One region of the Lysinibacillus sp. OF-1 genome, then DNA from elsewhere that is predicted to be linked to it. Evidence: riboswitches for the same ligand, from Rfam matches in the RefSeq annotation. Region 1 holds a riboswitch; each other region holds the start of a gene.

Region 1 (5,808 bases):
TGTGAAAACATTATCCGGTGGCGAAAAATTTAATGCTTCCTTAAGTCTTGCTTTAGGAATGGCAGATGTCATTCAAAGCTTCCAAGGGAATATTCATATTGAAACCATGTTTATTGATGAGGGCTTTGGCTCGCTTGATGAGGAATCTTTGAATAAAGCAATTGATACATTAATTGCTTTACAGGATTCTGGTCGTATGATTGGCGTGATTTCTCATGTGCCTGAATTAAAATCGGCGATGCCAGCGGTCTTACATGTAGAAAAAACATTGAATGGACATAGTCAAACCCACTTTGAAGTGAAATAAATAAAAGGCGTATTTCCAAAACAAGGGAATACGCCTGCTGTTTATTTTTTTCGAGGGGTGGCTGTAGGTGTTGTCCCTTTTTTTGCAGCCATTACTTTTTTCACGATAGGAATAACAATAGGTGCTAATTTTACGGCGGTTTTCACAACATTTGATACTTTCATTCAAAAACAGCTCCTTTTACAATTACTACTACCTGTTTCGCTTAAAAATGAAACATTAACGAATAACACGAACAGCTTGAATAATATTCCATATTACAATTCCTAGTGAGACGATGGCATAAATGGCAAACGAAACGAACCAAATAATCAACATCTTATTATTGCCGGACGTTGGATCCAAATTAAATGTAGAAAAAACAAAGACAATAAAGAACAGAATGCCGAAAACAAAAGGAATTAAATGAGAGATAAGTGCACGAATTGAATGTCTTTTTACGTCACTATCTTTCGTAATAATGTACACAATTAATGGGACGATAAAAGGGGCGAAGAAAATACTTAAATAACTAAAGGCAGATAAAATTTTTTGGTTCTCCATAGTTGTACCTCCTTTTTTAATATTTACGCATGAAAAACAGCAAAGTTTCAAAAAAATAATATATGGAAGAGGTTGTAATCCTTCTATCCTTTGCGTACAATGAGAATGTTCAAATAAATTCAGATGTAACGACCACAAGGGGAGCTGATGATGTCAGCTGAGACTGGGCACGTAATGCCTTGACTCTTTGAACCTGTAAGTTAACGCTTGCGTAGGGATGTGGATAGAAACCGACACTAGTACGATGTGAGGCTCTGTCCTGGCATCGTTTTTTCATTCTTGAGGGAATAAAAAGGTGTCAGAAAGAGACATATCAGCGCATTTCTATTCCTGCTCTTGTATCCTACATCGGAACAAAGGAGAGAATATATATGGACAAAAAAAGACTATTAATGCTTGTGGAGATTGCGATATTTGCAGCAATCGCTCTTGTGCTTGATCAGGTTTCCTTTAAAGTATGGGCACAAGGTGGTTCTGTTAGTCTAGTCATGGTACCTATTATGTTAATAGCATTTCGCTGGGGCTTAGTAGCTGGGCTAACAACTGGATTACTCGTAGGTGTAATGCAAACCATGTTTGGTGCTACGATTGTGCACTGGCTACAAGGATTCCTTGATTATGGTGTTGCTTTCACAGTTGTAGGATTAGCGGCGGTTGTGCGTGGACCCGTGTTGGCGGCTGCCAAAAATGCCAACAAAACAAAAATGGCACTTTACATTATATTAGGTACGGTGCTTGCGGGCTTTTTACGATATGCAGCCCACACGATGGCTGGCGCTGTATTTTTTGCAGAATATGCTGGCGATCAAAATGCATGGATCTATTCCATCATCTATAATGGTACATATATGCTACCAGCAACTATTTTAACGGCAATTGTAGGCGTTCTTTTATTCACAGCTGCTCCACAATTAATGCAAAGAAAAGCATAAAACATGCCCCTCACATTTGTGAAGGGGCTTTTTTGTCGCAAATAACTCTTTGCGCACTTCGCAAAGTAAGGAAGCATACAATATTTAAAGCGTTTATCGTTATACGCATAACAAGTTATGTTATATTAAAGTATAGATATTAGATGAAAGGGACGTTATACATGATTGTAAAAACGCAAGAAGAGATTGAAGCTTTTAAAAAAATAGGACGCATTTGTGCTGAAATTCGTGAAGCGATGAAAGCTGCCACAAAACCAGGTGTTACAACATTGGAGCTAGATGAAATTGCTGGCCGTATGTTTGCAGAGGCTGGCGCGATATCTGGTCCAAAGGGAGAATATGATTTCCCAGGGTATACATGTATTAGTGTCAATGAAGAAGTGGCGCATGGTATCCCCGGAAAACGTGTTATTCAAGAAGGGGATATTGTAAATATCGATGTTTCTGGTTCATTAAATGGCTACTTTGCTGACACTGGTATTTCATTTGTGGTTGGTGATGGCTATGAGGACAAAGAAAAGCTATGTCGCGTTGCCAAAAGCGCCTTTGATCGAGCAATGACAAAGGTAAAGGCTGGGTCTAAATTAAATCAAATTGGTAAGGCAGTTGAACGTGAGGCGAATGCTAATGGCTTAACTGTTATTATGAATTTAACTGGTCATGGTTTAGGTCAATCTTTACATGATGAGCCGAATCACATTTTAAATTACTATGATGCATGGGATTCTACAATTATGAAAGAAGGTATGGTGCTTGCGGTTGAACCGTTTATCTCAGCGAAGGCAGAGCATATTGTAGAAGCTGGTGATGGTTGGACATTCATTACACCTGATAAATCACTTGTAGCTCAAATTGAACATTCAGTCATTGTAACAAAAGATAAACCGATTATCCTAACATCATTAGACGAAGAATAGAATGCAATGAAATGAAAAATCCTGCTTACCAATTTATTTTTGGTAGGCAGGATTTTTTTTAATAAATAAAATACCAACAAAGAGAACACCACATAAAAAGAAGGCGGCGGTAGTGACAAGTAGCTCATCAAAACCATTATGTAAGGCGATTCCTATATAAGCCCAAATAAAAACACTAGGAAACAAAATATCAAAGTGATGGAAACGGATATGTAGCGCAAGTGCTCCACCTAATGTCAGCAAAATTACTGCCCAAAGAGGCGTACTAAGACCAAAGCCGTTCCAACCATAAGCCGTTAACGTAAAACTGATATTCGTAATAAAAATAAATGTCATCCATGCAAAATAAATGGAGAAAGGAATACGACCCGACATTGCTTTGTCATGAAGAGGGTACGTATTATACAACATAAATAAATACAAGACTAAGAGTAATGTAATGCCAAGTGAAACAATAAATAACTCATGATGCCATACGTATATCATCAATGCTTGCAATATATTTATGCAGCTAAAAAGCGCAGACTGTTTCATAGTTGTCTTTTTGATATTCATAACTAACCAATAACCGAGTAAAAAATAAATAAGAATCCAAATTACATGACTTACACTAACTGGTGCAAATACTACAGAAAAGCGATTAGCGATTTCTAGCATAGATTGACCGTTGATATTCACGAAAAAGGATGAAAAGGTTAGGATGAGTGAGACAAGATAAGAAATTGTCATCAAGATAAACCGAGGCATGTTTTCCTCTCCCTTCGTGTTAGATTTTATAGGGAAAAGACAAATAAGTATAGTACTGTCACTATTTTTATTATAACGGAAACTTTCAACAATGTATCGTGTTGTTTTGCTCGTAATATCTACAATTTACCATCTCAATAGGCATCCATATATTTCTTTAGTACAATAAGAATATCCAACCAAAAGGAGTGAAGTTTCATGGCACAAAATTTGAAAAACCTAGACCTATCCATTGAACTAGATAAAAAGATGTATAAAAAGAAATTAAAAGTACTCCAATATGAAATGTTAAATGCACAGCAGTTTTTACTAAAAAACAAAATAGGTTTAATCTTAGTATTTGAAGGAATGGATGCTGCTGGTAAAGGTGGCGCGATCAAACGATTGATTGAACGTGTAGATCCGCGCGGTTATGTGGTACACCCTATCTCAGCTCCACAGCCACATGAATTACGCTATAACTATTTACAAAGATTCTGGAGAAAACTACCGCAGCATGGACAAATCGCTATTTTCGACCGCTCATGGTATGGACGTGTACTAGTAGAGCGTATCGAAGGCTTTGCAACAAAGGATGAATGGTCTCGTGCGTATGAAGAAATTAATAATTTCGAGAAAATTTTAACTGCGGGAGATTACATAATTATTAAGTTCTGGCTACATGTTTCAGATGAAGAGCAATTAAAACGCTTTAAAGAACGTGAAGAAAACCCTTATAAATCTTGGAAGCTAACAGACGAGGATTGGCGGAATCGAGAAAAATCACCACAATATATTGAAGCGGCGAATGCAATGTTTGACAAGACAGATAAAAAGGATGCTCCATGGATTTTAGTTGCTGGAGACGATAAAAAACATGCGCGTGTTCAGGTGCTTCAAGAAACAATTGCACATATTGAACGTGAGGCTCAAAAACGTGGTCTTCATCTAACAAATGTATTAGCTAATGGACAGCTAGAGGATGCTGATTCATCCAGTTTAGAAATAATAAATGAGAAAAAGCAAGAACAAAAAACAAAATAATAAAATGGTGCTGCTGTAACAATAAGACATGAGCTGTTTTAGTTGTAGCAGCATCTTTTTTTACATACAATGAAATAAAACTAGGGTTTACAATCATTAGATTGTAGCCAATGTGAACAGAGAATGAGAAATGTACTGATATTTATTGGAAGGCTAGTGTGGAGAAATGGTGCTTAAAATTTGGAATTTATTAAGAAAAAAGGGTGGGAATGTGGTAACGATAAAGGGGGAAAAATGCTACATCCGCACATTCCAAGAAAAAGATGCACGAAGTTTATCGGGTCTCGTAAGCCGCAATAAATACTTTTGGTCTGTATACGAGCCACTACAAAAACCAGAATATTATACAGTTGATGCTCAATATAAAAAAATTCAAGAGAGTCTCTATTTAATGGAGTCAAAACGAGAATTTACTTTTGGTATTTTTGAGCATGGAACAAATAATCTAATAGGGCATATTGCACTTTATGCTGTAAAACGCTTACCGTACTCAAGTGCATTTGTTGGCTATGCGATGGATGAAATCTATGTAGGCAAGGGAATCGTCACAGAGGCTGTAAATATGGTGGTGAGATTCGCATTCGATCAAATTGGTTTACACCGTGTAGAGGCATATGTCTCTACACAAAATAACCCCTCTATGCGCGTATTAGAGAAGGCTGGATTTCAACAAGAGGGTCTGCTAAGGAGGCTACTGTATATTAATGGCCGATGGGTAGATCACTATATGTATGCGCGTTTAGAGGATGAATAGAAAAACAAGTGCCTATCCTTCACGAGAGATGGGCACTTGTTTTTTATTAGCTATTATTTGCTACCGTCTTCAATTAAATCAAGATGACCTGTATTCGGATCAATGATTAAACCATGAACAGGAACGTCTTTCACCATTAATGGGTGATTACGAATCGTATCGACACTTTTCTTAACACTTGTTGCTACGTCACCGAAACCACGTAAAAATTCTTTTAAATCAAAACCAGAATATTCCAACATTTTGATTGTTTCTGGATCAATACCCCTTGTCACCATTTCACTAAGCATAGCATCAGGGTCAACTGCACTCATTCCGCAGTCATAATGTCCAACGACATACACTTCATCAGCTTGTAGGCCATAGACAGCCACTAATAAACTACGCATAACTGCACCGAAAGGATGGCTCACTAATGCGCCAGCACTTTTCACTATTTTTACATCGCCATTCCGCAAATTCATAGCTTTTGGTAAAAGCTCTACAAGACGAGTATCCATACAAGATAAAACAACAATACGTTTATCAGGATATTTTGTAGTGATGAATGGTTCATATTTCTTTTCTTGTACAAACTCTTTATTA
Region 2 (5,808 bases), 540 kb from region 1:
CTCATTATGCTAGTGCTTTAACAGCTGCAATGGCCGCTTCATAGTTTGGATGATCTGTAGCTTCAGGTACATATTCAACATATGTTACTTTATTATTTGCATCCACAACGAATACTGCACGTGTCAGAAGACGTAATTCTTGAATGTACACGCCATACGCTTCACCAAATGAAAGATCGCGGTGATCTGATACAGTTTGCACTGCATCAATACCTGCTGCACCACACCAACGCTTTTGAGCGAATGGAAGATCGACAGATACTGTATAAATAACTACATTGTCACCCAGGTTAGCTGCTTCTTCATTAAAACGGCGTGTTTGTGCATCACATACACCAGTATCTAATGATGGTACAACACTGAATAGACGAATTTTGCCTTCTGAATCATTTAATGTTACAGGTGATAGGTCATTCGCTAATACCGTAAAATCTGGAGCTTGATCGCCCACCTTTACTTCATTTCCTACTAGTGTTACTGGACCATTTTTAAATGTTACTTGTGCCATATAAACGCCTCCTTATTTCATATGTACATAATATTACTAAATGAAGGGAATTAATTGCAACTAAGATAGCTTACTTTAGAAGAACTAGCTTAGAAATAGGAAAGACTGTCTCGAATTAGGAGACAGCCTTTTGTTTATTGTTCATTTTTTTCCTCTAGCTTGGCTAGTTCTATTTTTTCCTCTTGCACAGTCGTTTCTATCTGCTCTTGCTGTTTTGGCAAAGCGGCTGGTGCTGGATCCTTTTCAACAAAGACTTTTTCGTGCACCACTGCTGTATCTGCAAAATAATCATGTAACCCTTGATTTTCTGGTAAAATGACTACCAAAATATACAGAGGCATAAAAATATTATTGATAATGCGGCCAATCAAATCACGGAATAACACATCTGACCAAGTAAGCTTATCATGCTTTAATGAAATAACACGTAAGCCAAAAACCATTTTTCCAAGTGTTTGCCCAAAGAACTTTGTCATCAGTACAAAATAGCTATAATAGAGGATCGCTGTGATGATTGAAATCGGTGCATACCAAACAGATTCTGATAAGGACCAATCCATTAGATAAAAGATAGGATTGATAAGTATTCCAACTACAGCAGAAATAATGAATCCATCTAATAAAAATGCCCAAAACCGAATCCAAAAACCAGCCGTTTTTAAAGCATAGTTTTTATGCTTTACTGACTCATCTGGAGCGTTCATAAGAAAGCCATTTTCCATAGAGGGTGAACCTTGCATAACAAATTCATTGTTTGTCATTGTACTCCCTCCTTAGTATTCCCCGTATAAATACATCATTTTCGGTGCACTGTAGTCGGTCATAATTTTCATTAGCATTTTTTCTTCTGCAGATGGACCAAACATGGAGCCAATTTTCATCCCAACGTATGATTGCCAGCCTCCCATATCGTACGCATACTCAAATAAAGCAGCATCTTCCAGTCCATAATCTGCACGTAGAGCAGCGATGGCTGCTTCTTCATCACCAATTTCATCGATTAAACCTGCTTCAAGCGCTTTTGTGCCACCAAGAATACGACCATCTGCAACCTTCTTCACTTCTGCTTCAGACATATTACGTCCCTGCTCTACAATGTCTACAAATTCTTCATACGTTTCATTAATCATATCCTGCATCATTGCACGTTCTTCTGGTGTCACTTCACGCATTGGGCTTAGCATATCCTTATGCTCCCCTGATTTAAACGTTTCAAATTTAACACCTACTTTTTCAGCCAATGCTTGGTAGTTAATGGATTGCATAATGACGCCAATTGAGCCTGTTATTGTATCACGATGGGCAAAGATTTTATCTGCAGGTGCTGAAATATAATAACCACCTGATGCTGCCATCGAATCCATCGATACATAAATTGGAATTTGTCGTTCTTCTTTAATTTTTAGCAGCTTTTTATAGATTTCTGCAGATTCTTTCACACCACCACCTGGTGAATTGACGCTTAAAACAACGCCCTGTATCGAATCATCATACAAAATATTATCCAATTGCTCTAAGAAAAATGTATGATCATAGGCAACTGGTTGCCATAATGTACTTGAGCCGATATCTTGAATCGCTCCATCTACCTTTAAATAAGCAATTCGCTTATCAAAATTGTCCCCTTCAATGACATTTTCATATACATCTAAATTATTCCCAGCCATCAAACTATCAAAATTACCTAGGAAATCTGCTTTAAATAGGGCAAAAATGGTGTTAATTCCTAATGAAAATAGTAAAAGAACACCTGCGACTACTAAAGCAACCCACCTTTTTACATTCATGTCTTTCCGCCTCCTCAACACGTAATACGAATGACTTGCTTATTTGTTTCATTTTTTTGCAATAATATGCAAAAAGCTTGTTGCTATTTATTTCCTCATATTACCTTACCTAAAAAAATAAAAAAAATCAAAGTCCATACCTTTGCATGAACTTTGATTTTCGACATTATTTCCTAGGAAATGATGATGAATGGCATTGCTTTGTTTCTTGCTGTCGTAATTCAACTCGTCGAATTTTTCCAGAGGATGTTTTGGGTAGCTCTTCGACAAATTCAATAGCACGTGGATATTTATATGGGGCAGTCAATGATTTCACATGACTTTGAAGTGTTTGAATAAGTGTTTCATCACCAATTTCACCATTACGAAGAACAATAAATGCCTTTACAATATTTCCTCGAACTTTATCTGGACTGGCAATGACAGCAGCTTCTTTCACAGTTGGATGCTTCATCAAAGCATCCTCTACTTCAAAGGGACCAATTGTATAACCCGAGGAGATAATGACATCATCTCCTCGACCCTCAAACCAAAAGTAGCCATCTTCATCTTTGTAGGCACGATCTCCTGTTATATACCAATCACCACGGAATTGTAAATTTGTACGTTCAGGATCATTTAAATATTTTTTAAAGAGAGCTGGTGTTTCACGATGAACAGCAATATCACCCACCTCTCCCACTGCAACAGGATTGCCGAAATCGTTAATAATATTAACGGTGTTGCCAGGAGTAGGTTTTCCCATTGAGCCAACTCGCGCCTCCATCCCTACCATTGTACCAACAAGTAATGTATTTTCCGTTTGACCATAGCCATCTCGCACTTGTAAATGGAATGTTTCTGAAAATACGTTGATAACCTCACTATTTAACGGTTCACCTGCTGATACAGCTTGGCGAATTGCATGTAAATCATATGCGTGTAAATTTTCAAGTGATGCCATAAAACGATATTCAGTTGGTGTACAGCATAATACATTGATTTTGAATTTTTCAAGCATTGCCAAATAGGAAGCAGCATCAAATTTACCTTTGTAAACAAATGCAGTAGCACCACTGCCTAATGTAGCGAGAAAGGGACTCCATATCCATTTTTGCCATCCAGGTGCTGCTGTTGCCCAAACAATATCATTTTCTTGTACACCTAACCAATGTGGTGCTGTTGTTCGTAAATGAGCATAGCCCCAGCTGTGTGTATGTACCGCTGCCTTTGGGTTACCTGTTGTGCCGCTTGTATAGGCTAAAAATGCATTATCAGTACTTTTTGTCGGGGTCGGATTTATGTAAGTTGTAGGTTGATGGTGCATTTTTTCTAGTAAAGGCTGCCAAGGCTCATGTGCTTTCCCTATGACAAATTGCTGTATGCCCTGTAAATTTCCAACTTCATCAAATTGTTCAATATAGGGCTCATAGGCAACAACCCCTTTAGCATTGGCGTGATGAATGCGATACTCAATATCTTTTGTTCTTAACATTTCTGAGCTTGGAATGATGGTTAAACCTGCTTTTAATGCTGCAATATAAACAATATATGCTTCCACTGAGCGTGGTACCATCACTAAAATCACATCACCCTTCGTTAAACCTTGTAAGGTGAAAACATGTGCTGCTTGATTCGCTTTTTCCATCAAATGTGCATATGTAATAAATTGTACAGCTTGATTTTCTTCATAAATAATTAAAGCATTTTTCGTTGCATCCTGAGCATATTTTTCAATTTCCTCTGTTATGTTATACCATTCTGGTGCAACTAAATCTTGTCTTTTCATGGCAGATGCCCCCTTTTGCTATGACACATTATAAAACTCCTTTTTCAGTATTTTCAATGGTTTGCGCTTAATTTAGGTAAAGTCATGACAACTATCATACCTAGCTATATGGCATCAGTCACGTTTTGTCGATAGGAAAACTAGCTATTGAACACAAATGAAAAGTATGGTACATTTTGGTCAACTAAAAGCAAAATTGCAGGGGGACTCGAAAGAGTTGAGAAGGTAAAACCTGACCCTTTGAACCTGTTAGTTAATACTGACGTAGGGAGCAACAGACATCGATTTTTTCAGATGAAAGGCTCTTTTTCGTGTATTTTCACATAAAAAGAGCCTTTTTGCATGCTTACGTCCATCCACAAAGGAGGACTAAAATTAAAATGATATTTCAAACAATTCGTCAACAGCAACCACTTATTCATTGCATCACAAACTATGTGGTGGCAAATTTCCAAGCAAATGGTTTATTAGCATTAGGTGCTTCGCCCGTTATGGCTGACGATAGCCAAGAGGTTGAGGAAATGGTAGCAATGGCACAAGCATTATTAATTAATATCGGGACACTCAATACTCGCACCAAAAACGCCATGCTGTTAGCAGGAAAAAAAGCTAATGCACTTGGCATTCCAGTTATATTAGATCCAGTTGGGGCAGGGGCTACAACTTATCGCAAGGAAACCGTTCAATACTTACTTGAAAACATACAATTTGCCGTAATTCGCTGTAATATCGGTGAGCTTGCGGCTATAGCCAATGTAGATTGGCAACAGAAAGGTGTAGATAGTGGTCATGGCTCCATGTCACTGGAGACGGAAGCATTACTAGTGGCACAACGATATAATTGTATCGTTATTGTAACAGGTGAACGTGATCTTATAACAAATGGTGAGCATAGCCAGTGGATAGCTGGTGGCCACCCACAAATGACAGAGGTCACTGGTACTGGCTGTTTACTTAGTGCGCTTTGTGGTGCTGCCTATGTCGCAGGTAACAAGCCATACAACCAATTAGCAGAAACACTCACTTACTATAAAAAGGCAGCAGTACTAGCTTCTGCATTCACTGCAGATATCGGTGATTTTCAAATAGCTTTGCTTAATGCTATACATCGTTTATCAAAGGATGGTGAAGCATCATGCATATTGTAACGACGATTGCTGGATCAGATAGTGGTGGCGGTGCTGGTATACAGGCTGATTTAAAAACATTTCAGGAATTAGAGGTGTTCGGCACTTCCGTTATTACAGCTTTAACTGCACAAAATACAACAGGCGTGACAGGTGTTTTCCCCATTGACATTTCGTTTGTGGAAAAACAATTTCAAGCGTTAGTCGAAGATTTTCCGATTGCTGCAATGAAAACAGGCATGCTTTATTCCTCTGGTATTATCCAAGCCATCGCACGCATGATCGGTGAATTAAACATACCACTAATTGTGGATCCCGTGATGATTGCAAAAGGTGGAGAAAGCTTATTACAGCAAGAAGCTATTGAGGCGTTACGCTCATCTTTACTACCACTAGCTACGATTGTTACGCCAAATATACCCGAAGCAGAGGCTCTCACGGGGAGAACCATTCGCCATTTTGAGGATATGAAACAAGTGGCTCAAAGCTTTTTACAGCTAGGTGTACAATGCGTCATTGTAAAGGGTGGGCATTTAGCAGAACCACTTTATGCCATTGATTATGTATTTTTCAAAAATGGACAATCTTTTTCGATGCAGTCTCCACGAATCCAAACCA
Region 3 (5,808 bases), 1.7 Mb from region 1:
TGATTGAATATGCTTGGACAGAAAACGATTTACAAAAGGCCATCCAGAAAGTTGGAAAGGGTTACATATTGCAGCGCTATAAAGGTCTTGGTGAGATGAATGCTGACCAGCTATGGGATACGACAATGAACCCTGAAACACGGACATTAATTCGTGTCACAATCGAGGATGGTGCACGTGCAGAGAGACGTGTCACGACGTTAATGGGTGATAAAGTAGAACCGCGTCGTAAATGGATCGAAGCCAATGTTGACTTCGGTATGGAGGATGATTCAAATATTTTAGAAAATGAATTCATCCAACAAGAGGAGGACCAAGCATGAGTAGTACAGAAAAGTTTCAAGATTTACCGCTAGAAGAAGTGATGGGTGATCGTTTTGGTCGCTATAGTAAATATATTATTCAAGACCGCGCGTTGCCTGATGCACGTGACGGTCTTAAACCAGTACAGCGTCGTATTTTATATGCAATGTTTACAGAAGGCAATACACAGGATAAACCGTTTCGAAAATCCGCAAAAACTGTCGGGAACGTAATCGGTAATTACCATCCGCACGGTGATAGCTCTGTTTATGAAGCAATGGTACGTATGAGTCAGGACTGGAAGGCACGTCATATGCTTATTGAGATGCATGGTAACAATGGTTCGGTTGATGGTGATCCTCCAGCTGCGATGCGTTATACAGAGGCGAGACTGTCTGCTATTGCTGGTGAAATGCTACGAGATATTGGCAAGAAAACGGTCGAGTTTGTACCAAACTTTGATGATCAAGATATGGAGCCGACTGTTTTACCTGCACGTTTTCCAAACTTACTAGTCAATGGCTCTACAGGGATTTCGGCTGGCTATGCAACAGATATTCCCCCGCATGCGCTAGATGAAGTGCTAGATGCTGTGTTAATGCGCTTAGACAAGCCGAACGTGACAGTAGATGAATTAATGACTGTGATTAAAGGGCCGGATTTCCCGACAGGTGGGATTATCCAAGGGGTAGATGGCATCAAAAAGGCTTATGAAACAGGTCGAGGTAAAATCATTGTCCGTGCGCAAGCCGTAGTAGAACCGATCAAGGGTGGCAAAGAGCAAATTGTCATCACGGAATTACCATATGATGTGAATAAAGCGAATCTTGTGAAAAAAATTGATGAGCAACGTGTAGATAAACGTTTAGAGGGTATTGCGGAAATCCGAGATGAATCAGACCGTACAGGCTTACGTGTTGTAATTGAGCTGAAAAAGGATGTTCCGGGAAAAGGAATCTTACAATACCTATTTAAAACAACAGATTTACAGGTAGCTTATAATTTTAATATGATTGCTATTCATAATCGTCGTCCAACGATGATGACATTGCCATTATTGCTAGATGCCTATATTGCGCATCAAAAAGAAGTGGTGACGAACCGTTCGATTTATGATTTACAAAAGGCAAAGGATCGTTCTCATATTGTAGAAGGGTTAATAAAAGCACTCTCCATTTTAGATGAAGTGATTGCGACAATCCGTTCTTCTAACGATAAGAAGGATGCGAAGCTTAATTTACAAGCGAAGTTTGATTTTACAGAGGTACAAGCCGAGGCGATCGTTAGCTTACAATTATATCGTTTAACGAATACAGACATTACAGAGCTTCGTCAAGAACAAGACGAGTTAAATAAGTTGATTGCGAAGCTAGAAGGAATTTTACAAAGTGAAGCCAAGCTTGTACGTGTCATTAAACAAGAGTTACTAGAGATTAAGAAACGCTTCACAGAGCCACGTCGCTCGAAAATTGAGCAGGAAATAGAAGAAATTAAAATTACGCTAGATGTCCTTGTGCCAAGTGAAGAGGTTGTGGTGACGGTGACAAAGGATGGCTATATTAAACGTACATCCACACGTTCACATGCCGCTTCCAATGGTCAGGATTTTGCGATGAAGGATTCGGATTACTTATTGTATGAAGCAACCTTAAATACACAGCATCATCTGTTACTGTTCACAAATCGAGGCAATTATATTTACCAGCCTGTTCATGAGCTACCTGATATTCGCTGGAAGGATCTTGGACAGCATATTTCAAGTATTGTGCCAACAGGGGAAGATGAGTCTATTATTGCAGTGTATGGCTTTGAAACATTCGAACAGCCAAATACGTATATTTTAACAGCTACAAAAGATGGTCAAATTAAACGCTCCCCACTGGCAGATTATGCGGTGACGCGTTATTCGAAGCCAATAAAAACAATGAATGTTAAAGCGGGCGATGCGATGATCTTTGCATCGTTTGTGACAGATGATGTGGAACTGATGTTAACAACGGATACAGCCTATGCGATTCGTTTCCCACTGGAAGAATTACCAGTTACAGGGGTGAAAACAGGCGGTGTCAAAGGCATCACGCTAAAGGATGGAGAAGCCTTAGTCGGTGTCAATGTGCTACAGCCTGATGTTACACAATATGTGGTAATCGTCACACAGCGTGGAGCCGTGAAGAAAATGAATGTTGCAGAAGTTGAAGTGGCAAGTCGTGCAAAACGTGGTCTAAAAGTATTAACAGAATTAAAAGCAAATCCTCACCGTATTGTGGCAGTTATTCAAGCAACGAATGAGGAGCAAATAGTGATTGAAACGGAAAAAGGTGTACAAGAGCTCATTGATGTCCAAACATTGACGCGTGCTGATCGCCATTCCAACGGTTCGTTTAAAGTGGATATTGCAACAGATGGGGCTATTTCCCATGTTTTAACGGCTAAAAAAGAACAGAAACTAAGCTAATGATAAGCCCAGTCTCTTAGGAGTGCTGGGTTTTTTTACGAGAGCAGTCGTTAGTCAAAAATAGCATCTTGTCATTTTAGCGTAACTATGGGTATAATAATCAACGAAAAGTTCATAGCACAAGAATGTAGGGGGGCTAGTAGTTGCTAGCTGAGATTGTGTCCGATAGACGCTGACCCTTTGAACCTGATTTGGCTCGTACCAGCGTAGGGAACATCTATTCAAAAAAGCAAAGTTTTGAAGATTGATTGCAATACGTCTGGGAGGAATCCTAGGCGTTTTTTTATGTTTTCAAGCAATATCTTGCCAAACGCATACGCTTTCTTTCTGGTGACAACATTCAATCATGAACACTTTCACATTATCAACTAGGAGGACTTCGCATGAAAAAATGGTTATTTATTCTAGTGGCTGCACTTTTAACGTTAGTGGGCTGTAGTGACAAGGAGGACAAGCAGGCTACTGATCAGCTGAAAAAAGTATCAGTGGTCTTAGATTGGACACCAAATACAAATCATACAGGACTGTATGTCGCAAAAAAACTCGGTTATTTTGAGGAGCAGGGCTTAGATGTTGACATTATTATGCCTGGGGAGGCAGGAGCCGATCAGCTTGTTGCTTCTGGCAAGGCAGAGTTTGGTGTGAGCTATCAGGAAGGGATTACACAGGCTCGTGTGCAAGATGTGCCTCTTGTCTCCATTGCTGCTATTATTCAACATAATACATCTGGCTTTGCTTCTATTGCATCAAAAGGTATTACATCACCAAAGGATTTCGAAGGTAAAACCTATGGCGGTTGGGGGGCTCCACTAGAGCAAGCTGTCCTACAATCATTGATGCAAACAGAAAAGGCAGACATTCATAAACTAGATATCGTCAATGCAGGAGATTTAGATTTTTTCACGATGATGCAAAAGGATATTGATTTTGCTTGGATTTATTACGCGTGGACAGGTATTGAAGCTGAGCTACGGGGTGAAAAGATTAATATGCTGTACTTAACAGATTATAGTGATCAGCTGGACTATTATACACCTGTTCTAGCTACAAATGAAAAAATGATCCAGGACAATCCTGACCTAGTTCAAGCGTTTGTGGCGGCTGCATCGAAGGGCTATGAATACGCCATAGCACATCCAAGTGAGGCGGCTGATATTTTAATAGAAGCGGCTCCCGATTTAGATCAAGCGTTAGTGCATAAAAGTCAGGAATGGCTAGCCGATAAATATCAGGATGATGCCAAGCAATGGGGAGAGCAAAAGTTTTCTGTATGGGAAAACTATGCAAAATGGATGTCTAGCAACAACGTGTTAGAGGGCGAATTTAATGCGAAACAAGCCTTTACAAATGATTTCTTACCTAAAAAGGAGGCCAAATAAGATGGCGAATTCATTAATCAGTGTTCAAATCATTCCAAAAACAGAGAAATTTGAGGATGTTATACCGTATGTCGATGCGGCGATTGCTGTGATAGATGCTGCTGGTGTGAAATATGAGGTACATCCGTTGGAAACGACGATGGAAGGTGAGCTGTCAACGTTGCTGCAAATCATTGAAAAAATGAATGACAAGATGATTGAGCTTGGTGCTATCAATGTCATTACACAAGTGAAAATATTATATCAGCCAACTGGTATAACAATGGATACATTAACGGAGAAATACCAGTAATGAAACAAGCTTTGCAAAAGGGAAGGACGATTATTTTTATCGCCTTCCTCTTATTCGTGTGGGAGCTCATTGTGCATGTGGCTGAAGTTCCTCATTGGTTATTACCTGCACCAAGTAGTATTTTGTTGGAAGCTTTTAAAGCCTATCAAACCTTTTTACCACATGCTTGGGCTACGATGCAATTAGCCTTATTAGGACTTGCCATTGGCATTGCCTGTGGATTAATGGTGGCGATTGTCTTGCATCGATTTACATTTATTCGGGAGTTGTTTTATCCGATTTTAATTATGTCGCAAAATATCCCTATTCTTGTCTTAGCGCCATTGCTCATTATTTGGTTTGGCTTTGGTTTATTACCAAAGCTCATCATTATTTGCCTCGTGTGCTTTTTCCCCATTGTTATTGCGGCAATGGACGGATTTCGGCAAACAGCACCTGAGTTAAAGCATTATTTTGCCATGGTTGGTGCTACAAAGGCGCAAACTTTTTGGAAGCTCGAATGGCCTCATGCATACCCAACGATTTTTTCAGGTGTAAAAATTGCTGCGACGTATAGTGTGATGGGCGCTGTTATTGCGGAGTGGCTTGGTGCAAAAAAAGGAATAGGCGTTTATATGACCTTAGCACAGTCCTCGTTCCGCACTGATCGTGTATTCGTAGCCATTTTTGCGATTGTTTTATTAAGCTTACTGTTGTTTAGCAGTATTCGCTTACTTGAAAAATTCATGGTGAAGGGGAGAGGCTATCATGCTCAGCATTCAAAACATCGCTAAATCCTTTGATACCCTGCAAGTTCTTGAAGATGTATCCTTTGACGTTAAAGATGGAGAGTTTGTGGCCATTGTTGGTCCCTCTGGCAGTGGTAAGAGTACCCTTTTTCAATTAATTGGTGGCGTTTCTACGATTGATCAAGGGTCCATTTTATTAAATGAAGAGGACATTCAGCGAAAAAGAGGAACGATTGGTTATATGCCTCAGCAGCCTTGTCTACTACCTTGGCGCACGATTTTAGAGAATGTCACACTCGTAGAGGAATTACAGCATCAACCAAATGCTGAACGTGCTATAGAGTGGCTTGAAAAGGTGGGGCTTGGTTCATTTATCCATGCTTATCCAAACGAATTGTCAGGCGGCATGCAACAGCGTGTATCTTTTATACGTGCGATGGTCAGTGATAAGCCTATTTTATGCTTAGATGAACCATTTTCTGCGCTGGATGAATTCACCAGACTGGAAATGCAAGCGTGGCTATTATCCATCTGGGAAGCCTATCGTAAATCAATACTATTTGTCACGCATAGTATTGAGGAAGCACTCTTTTTAGCGGATCGGATCCTTGTTTTAAGCAAACGTCCTGCGACGGTTAAAAAGGAAATCAT
Region 4 (5,808 bases), 1.6 Mb from region 1:
CGTTTTGGTATGCCTTTTTAATTACATTCTTTACTTTATTAATTTCATACCCAACTGCTTATTTCTTAACGAAGACAAAGCATAAACAGCTTTGGCTTCTGCTCATCATTATTCCTTCTTGGATTAATCTATTGTTAAAAACATATGCCTTTATCGGCATTTTTGGATTGTATGGACCAATTAATGCATTTATTGAAGTATTTGGCTTCGATCCTAAGCAAATGCTCTTTACGGATATTAGCTTTGTCTTTGTATCGGTCTATATTTTTATTCCGTTTATGATTTTACCGATCTTCAACTCCTTAGATCGATTAAACCCAACGCTTATTTATGCAGCACGCGATTTAGGTGCCTCTGCTTTTACAACTTTTCGCCGTGTCGTTTTACCATTAACAATGGATGGCGTTAAATCTGGAATTCAAGTTGTCTTTATTCCAGCGCTATCCCTGTTTATGATTACACGCTTAATTGCCGGAAATCGCGTCATCACGCTTGGTACAGCGATTGAACAGCAATTTCTTGTAACACAAAATTGGGGGATGGGTTCTACTATTGCTGTGTTCTTAATTTTATTCATGGTGATTATTATGCTCATTACGGGACAAAAAGATAAAGGAGGTCGCGTACGATGAACAAACTATCTGCATCAGCTAAAGTCTATTTAACGATTGTTTTTATCGTTCTGTATGCTCCCATCTTCTATTTAATTTTTTACTCGTTCAATAGTGGCGGCTCCATGAATCACTTTGAATCCTTTACTTTAGAGCATTATAAAGCTGTTTTTGAAGATTCACGTCTTCTTGTTATATTAATTAATACTGTAATCGTGGCATTACTTTCTGCTTTGATTTCTACTATTATTGGCACACTAGGTGCAATCGGTATTGTGACTGTCAAAGATTCAAAAATGCGCAATACTTTACTATCCTTAAACAATGTCTTAATCGTCAGCCCAGACGTTATTATTGGTGCTAGCTTCTTAATTTTATTTACAATGGTTGGCATTAAGCTTGGCTTTGCGTCTGTCTTGTTAGCCCATGTCGCATTTAGTGTACCGATTGTTGTTCTAATGGTTTTACCTAAACTACTAGAAATGAATAAATCCTTAATCGATGCAGCATTAGATTTAGGGGCTACGAAAAAGGATATTATGATGCGTGTCATTCTTCCTTATATTCAACCAGGTATTTTTGCGGGCTTCTTCCTTGCCCTTACGTATTCTTTAGATGATTTTGCCGTGACATTTTTCGTAACAGGGAATGGCTTCAGCACATTATCTGTAGAAATCTACTCCATGGCCCGTGCAGGTATTTCTTTAACGGTTAATGCTATTTCTGGTTTGGTATTCTTTGTTACGGTGTTAGTCGTTGTTGGTTATTATTTCATTACAAGTCGTACGAGTAAAAGAATGGAGGGACAACGATGAAGTCATTAATTCAAGCTACCATCGCCATCCTTGTTGTTTCAGCCCTTTTATTCTATGCGGCTGACGCCTTAAGTGCAGGCGGCGGTAAAAGTGGAAAAGACACGTTGACAATCTTTAACTGGGGAGAATATATTGATCCTGACTTGTTAAAACAATTTGAAAAAGAAACAGGCATTCATGTCATCTACGAGACATTTGATTCCAATGAAGCGATGATGACCAAAATTCAACAAGGTGGAACAGCGTATGATATTGCCGTTCCATCTGAGTATATGATAGAAAAAATGAAGGAAGAAAATTTATTGATTCCTTTAGATAAAACAAAAATCCCTAATTTTAAAAATATCGATCCTTACTTTTTAGATTTACCATTCGATGATGACAATAAATATTCAGTCCCTTATTTCTGGGGAACAGTAGGCATTGTCTACAATCCAAGCCTTGTGGGAGATTTAGATTTCTCTTCTTGGGACGATTTATGGGACCCATCCTTAAAACGAAAAGTCTTTTTAGTAGATGGTGCTCGTGAAGTCATTGGAATGGGCTTAAACAGTCTCGGATATTCCTTGAACTCACTAGACAATCAGGAACTACGTAAGGCTACTGATAAATTAATCACACTTGCACCAAATGTAAAAGCCATCATTGGAGATGAAATTACACCATTAATGATCAACAATGAGGCCACTGTAGCCCTTACTTGGTCTGGGCAAGCAGCAGATATGATGTATGAAAATGAGGAGCTAGACTTTGCTGTACCTGAGGAAGGCTCGAATTTATGGTTCGATAATATGGTCATCCCTAAAACATCGAAAAATATCGACGGTGCCCATGCCTTTATCAATTTCATGCTAAGTGCTGAATCGGGTGCACAAAATGCCGATTATGTAGGCTACTCTACGCCTAATATCGCTGCTATGGACTTAATGGATGAAGAAGTTGTTTCTGATGAACGCTACTATCCTTCTGAAGAACAACGCGATACATTAGAAGTTTACAAAAATTTAGGACCAGACTATTTAGGGAAATATAATGAATTGTTTTTAGAATTTAAAATGAGTATTCGTTAAAGCATATAAAGGTCTATCGATGAATTTTTATTTTGTCGATAGACCTTTTTCTATTATCTTCCTGCTTCTGGCAGCACCTCACCTATTGTCTGTTTATTCTTTTCTACATCGTGGATTGGTATTGCTGCACTAGCAGGTATGTTTCATTTCAGACTTTCAACCGATATGATGATAGGATATCTTATGATAGACTTTAGTATATTTGATTATAAAAAGGGGGTTCATTCGATGACCCAGCAGAAGTCCAATAAGGCGGCTTTATATATTTTAATGTTTAATATGTTTATCGCAATGGGGAGTATTGGAATTATTATTCCTGTCATGCCAGAGTATTTAAAAATATTCGGTGCAGCAGGACAAGTTCTAGGTATGCTAATTGCAACGTTCGCCTTAGCTCAATTCGTATTTTCTCCAATTGCTGGGAATCTTTCGGATCAGTATGGTCGGAAAAATTTAATTATTTTCGGTCTTATTGTGACAGGTCTTGCACAAATCGGTTTTGGCCTAGCCACAGACGTCTGGATGCTATTTTTAGCACGCTTTTTAGGCGGTCTAGGTTCCGCATTTGTTGCACCTCCTATTATGGCATTTGTAGCTGACGTTACTACCTACGAGGAACGTGGAAAAGGTATGAGTATGTTGGGTGCTGCTATGTCACTTGGCTTTATGATAGGGCCAGGAATAGGTGGTTTCTTAGCAAAGGTTAGTTTACATTTTCCATTTTTCACGGCAGGAGTTGCTGCCATACTAGCATCTGTTTTATCTTATTTTTTATTACCATCTACTAAACCAAACACTTCACATGACAAGCAAAAGCAAGAAAATCTGGCGAAGCAAATGGCTCGTTCCATACATATGCCTTATTTCGTTATGCTCATTATCATGCTCGTGTTCTCGTTCGGAATTGCCAACTTCCAAACAACCTTGTCATTATTTGTGACAGAAAAGTTTAATTACACACCCGTAGATATTGCGATTATTTTAGTTGTCGGTGGTGCTTTTGGGGTAGTTGTACAAATGTTTGTGATTACACCACTTTTTAATCGCTTTGGTGAAATGAAAGTTGTGTTAGTCAATTTATTTATTGCATCTGTTGCTATTTTCTTAATATTGTTTGTATCTGGCTTCGCTCTTATATTAGTTGTAGCAACTATTTTCTCTACAGCAACAACACTAATTCGTCCTGCTGTAAATACACTAATTTCAAAGCTTGCAGAGAAAGAACAAGGGTTTGCTGCGGGCTTGAATAATGCTTACATGAGCCTTGGCAATATGATTGGACCAGCCTTAGCAGGTTTACTATTTGACTGGAATATGAACAGTCCATATATTTTCGGATCTATCATATTATTAGCCTGCTTCTTCCTTGCACTCATCTGGACATTGAAAAAAGCACCTCATCTAATGCATCCTGATACGAAATAGTCAGAAAAATCATTGACTATTTTTAACATTATGTTACAGTAATGTTGGTTAATAAAATTGAATGATATTTACCACTAGGGGAGCCTTTAAAAGGCTGAGACGTATATGATGATGTACGGACCCTTTGAACCTGATCTAGTTCATACTAGCGGAGGGAAGTGGCGCTACTTGCTATTGTCATTGTCTATGCAAGGCCGCTTCCTATTGTTTAAAGGAAGCGGCCTTTTAATTTCCCTCATGATTTTATTCAAGAGGAGTGAACCTTATGTCAATTCGTAAAATGACAATCATGGCTTTATTAGTAGCGATTGCTGTAGCAGGATCTACCTTTGTATCCATACCAACAGGCATCGCACGTGCCTACCCCATTCAGCATGCTGTTAACGTAATAGGAGCTATTATACTAGGACCCGTGCCAACAGTTCTAGTTGCCTTTGTGACAGCCATCATTCGTATCTTTACTGGTACAGGCTCTCTTTTAGCGATTCCTGGTAGTATTATTGGTGCATTGTGTGCGGCCCTTGCCTACAAATACAGTAGAAAACCATGGCTAGCAGGATTCGGCGAAGTTTTTGGCACTGGTATTTTAGCTTCACTTATTGCCGTACCCTATGCAAAATTGCTTATGGAGACATCCGTAGCTGCATTATTCTTCATGCCAGCCTTTTTAACATCAAGTACCATCGGGGCCATCTTAGGTGTTATGGTAGCTAGTACTTTGCGAAAATCGGTACTAGTAAAGAGTTTTAATTCTTCGCTTTATTGAGTGGTGCTGAGTGCTTTTTGATTTTGGAAATTCTTTAAGATGTGCGAGAAGATTCCTTTTCTAGTCTTTGAGCGGGGTTCGTTTCTTTATGAGCGTCTCTCTCCCCTGAGAAGCACTTTTCGAAGGCTGCACTTTGTCAATCACCTTTGCACCATTTTTTAAAACCTCAAAGCATTCAAAAAAGCAGTGCAAAATGGAATGATTTTGCACTGCCTTCACTCTATTATGATCGTTTTTTCATACCCTTTAATAGCTGGGCTACGTTCGTATCTTCTGCTTGTACAGGTTTCTCCTCAATTGGCTGCTCTTTTTTATTCGTTTTTGTTAAGAAACTCCACCCAAAACGTCTTATGGTAATATCCATAAAGAATAGAAGCATACTTGCTAAAAGAAGCCATGTAGCAATGTTTTGTCGATCCGCTCCTTTGGTTGTAAAGTCACGGAACACATCTTGTGGTTCTTTTAAAACGGCTCCCCCTGTTTGATTTGTTAACTCTTCAATCAGTTTTTCATTAACAGGGAGCAGTTCATACTCAGCACTATAAGGAACACTTAGACCTGCCTGATAAATGGCCTGCTGCTCATCCGCTATACGGAAGAAAATCAATCCAGGTTCGGCCTGTACAACAGCTCGAACTTGGGAGGCTGAAATGGTTTCTAACTGTGTTTCTAACTCCTCCCCTGCTTCATTAACCGCTACAATGTCTAAAAATGCGGCTTCATTTGTAGGGTCTGTAATCATAAAGGAGCCATCAGCTTCTAATCTCACATCATAGGCAACATCATTATAGCTTGGCAACATTTGTGAAATAAGCGTCTGCCAAAATGTTCCCCAGTCCTGCCATCTTGCCCAATCTCCTGTCCATTTACCCGTTGAATCGGATGTAAAAGCAAATGTTTTACCGAGTCCATATTGCCATTGTGCTAACACAGGATCTTCCTTCTCACTTTCTGCAATTACGGTTGTCCCTTGCTTAGCTGTCGTTCCAATATAAGCATTCATTTGAGGGACGCCATTGGCAAATAGCGAATTCCATCCTGCGGCATTATAAATTGCTGGATAAAACGGATTATCCTCAATATAGGTGCGAGAAATCATAGCTGTTTCACGAGATAAAATA

What was found. Region 1 has a riboswitch for thiamine pyrophosphate ahead of thiT (energy-coupled thiamine transporter ThiT). Riboswitches for the same ligand answer to the same signal wherever they lie in the genome.
Region 2: another riboswitch for thiamine pyrophosphate. It lies ahead of thiM (hydroxyethylthiazole kinase); the one in region 1 lies ahead of thiT (energy-coupled thiamine transporter ThiT).
Region 3: another riboswitch for thiamine pyrophosphate. It lies ahead of NV349_RS11505 (ABC transporter substrate-binding protein); the one in region 1 lies ahead of thiT (energy-coupled thiamine transporter ThiT).
Region 4: another riboswitch for thiamine pyrophosphate. It lies ahead of thiW (energy coupling factor transporter S component ThiW); the one in region 1 lies ahead of thiT (energy-coupled thiamine transporter ThiT).

What each region holds. Positions count from the first base shown of each region.
Region 1 is NZ_CP102798.1:4,025,945-4,031,752, reverse strand. It holds gene NV349_RS19820 (AAA family ATPase) at 1-307, shown strand, start outside; gene NV349_RS19815 (hypothetical protein) at 349-471, opposite strand; gene NV349_RS19810 (magnetosome magnetite crystal formation protein family) at 527-850, opposite strand; TPP riboswitch at 978-1,085, shown strand; gene thiT (energy-coupled thiamine transporter ThiT) at 1,222-1,782, shown strand; gene map (type I methionyl aminopeptidase) at 1,944-2,699, shown strand; gene NV349_RS19795 (TspO-related membrane protein) at 2,733-3,446, opposite strand; gene NV349_RS19790 (polyphosphate kinase 2 family protein) at 3,645-4,469, shown strand; gene NV349_RS19785 (GNAT family N-acetyltransferase) at 4,636-5,223, shown strand; gene NV349_RS19780 (beta-class carbonic anhydrase) at 5,277-5,808, opposite strand, start outside.
Region 2 is NZ_CP102798.1:3,482,285-3,488,092, forward strand. It holds gene tpx (thiol peroxidase) at 5-508, opposite strand; gene NV349_RS17020 (RDD family protein) at 643-1,269, opposite strand; gene sppA (signal peptide peptidase SppA) at 1,282-2,295, opposite strand; gene mbcS (acyl-CoA synthetase MbcS) at 2,462-4,063, opposite strand; TPP riboswitch at 4,254-4,351, shown strand; gene thiM (hydroxyethylthiazole kinase) at 4,444-5,211, shown strand; gene thiD (bifunctional hydroxymethylpyrimidine kinase/phosphomethylpyrimidine kinase) at 5,199-5,808, shown strand, end outside.
Region 3 is NZ_CP102798.1:2,373,640-2,379,447, reverse strand. It holds gene parE (DNA topoisomerase IV subunit B) at 1-323, shown strand, start outside; gene parC (DNA topoisomerase IV subunit A) at 320-2,758, shown strand; TPP riboswitch at 2,878-2,988, shown strand; gene NV349_RS11505 (ABC transporter substrate-binding protein) at 3,142-4,137, shown strand; gene NV349_RS11500 (thiamine-binding protein) at 4,139-4,429, shown strand; gene NV349_RS11495 (ABC transporter permease) at 4,429-5,202, shown strand; gene NV349_RS11490 (ABC transporter ATP-binding protein) at 5,177-5,808, shown strand, end outside.
Region 4 is NZ_CP102798.1:879,785-885,592, reverse strand. It holds gene NV349_RS04070 (ABC transporter permease) at 1-632, shown strand, start outside; gene NV349_RS04065 (ABC transporter permease) at 629-1,426, shown strand; gene NV349_RS04060 (ABC transporter substrate-binding protein) at 1,423-2,496, shown strand; gene NV349_RS04055 (MFS transporter) at 2,725-3,921, shown strand; TPP riboswitch at 3,988-4,095, shown strand; gene thiW (energy coupling factor transporter S component ThiW) at 4,187-4,687, shown strand; gene NV349_RS04045 (VWA domain-containing protein) at 4,911-5,808, opposite strand, start outside.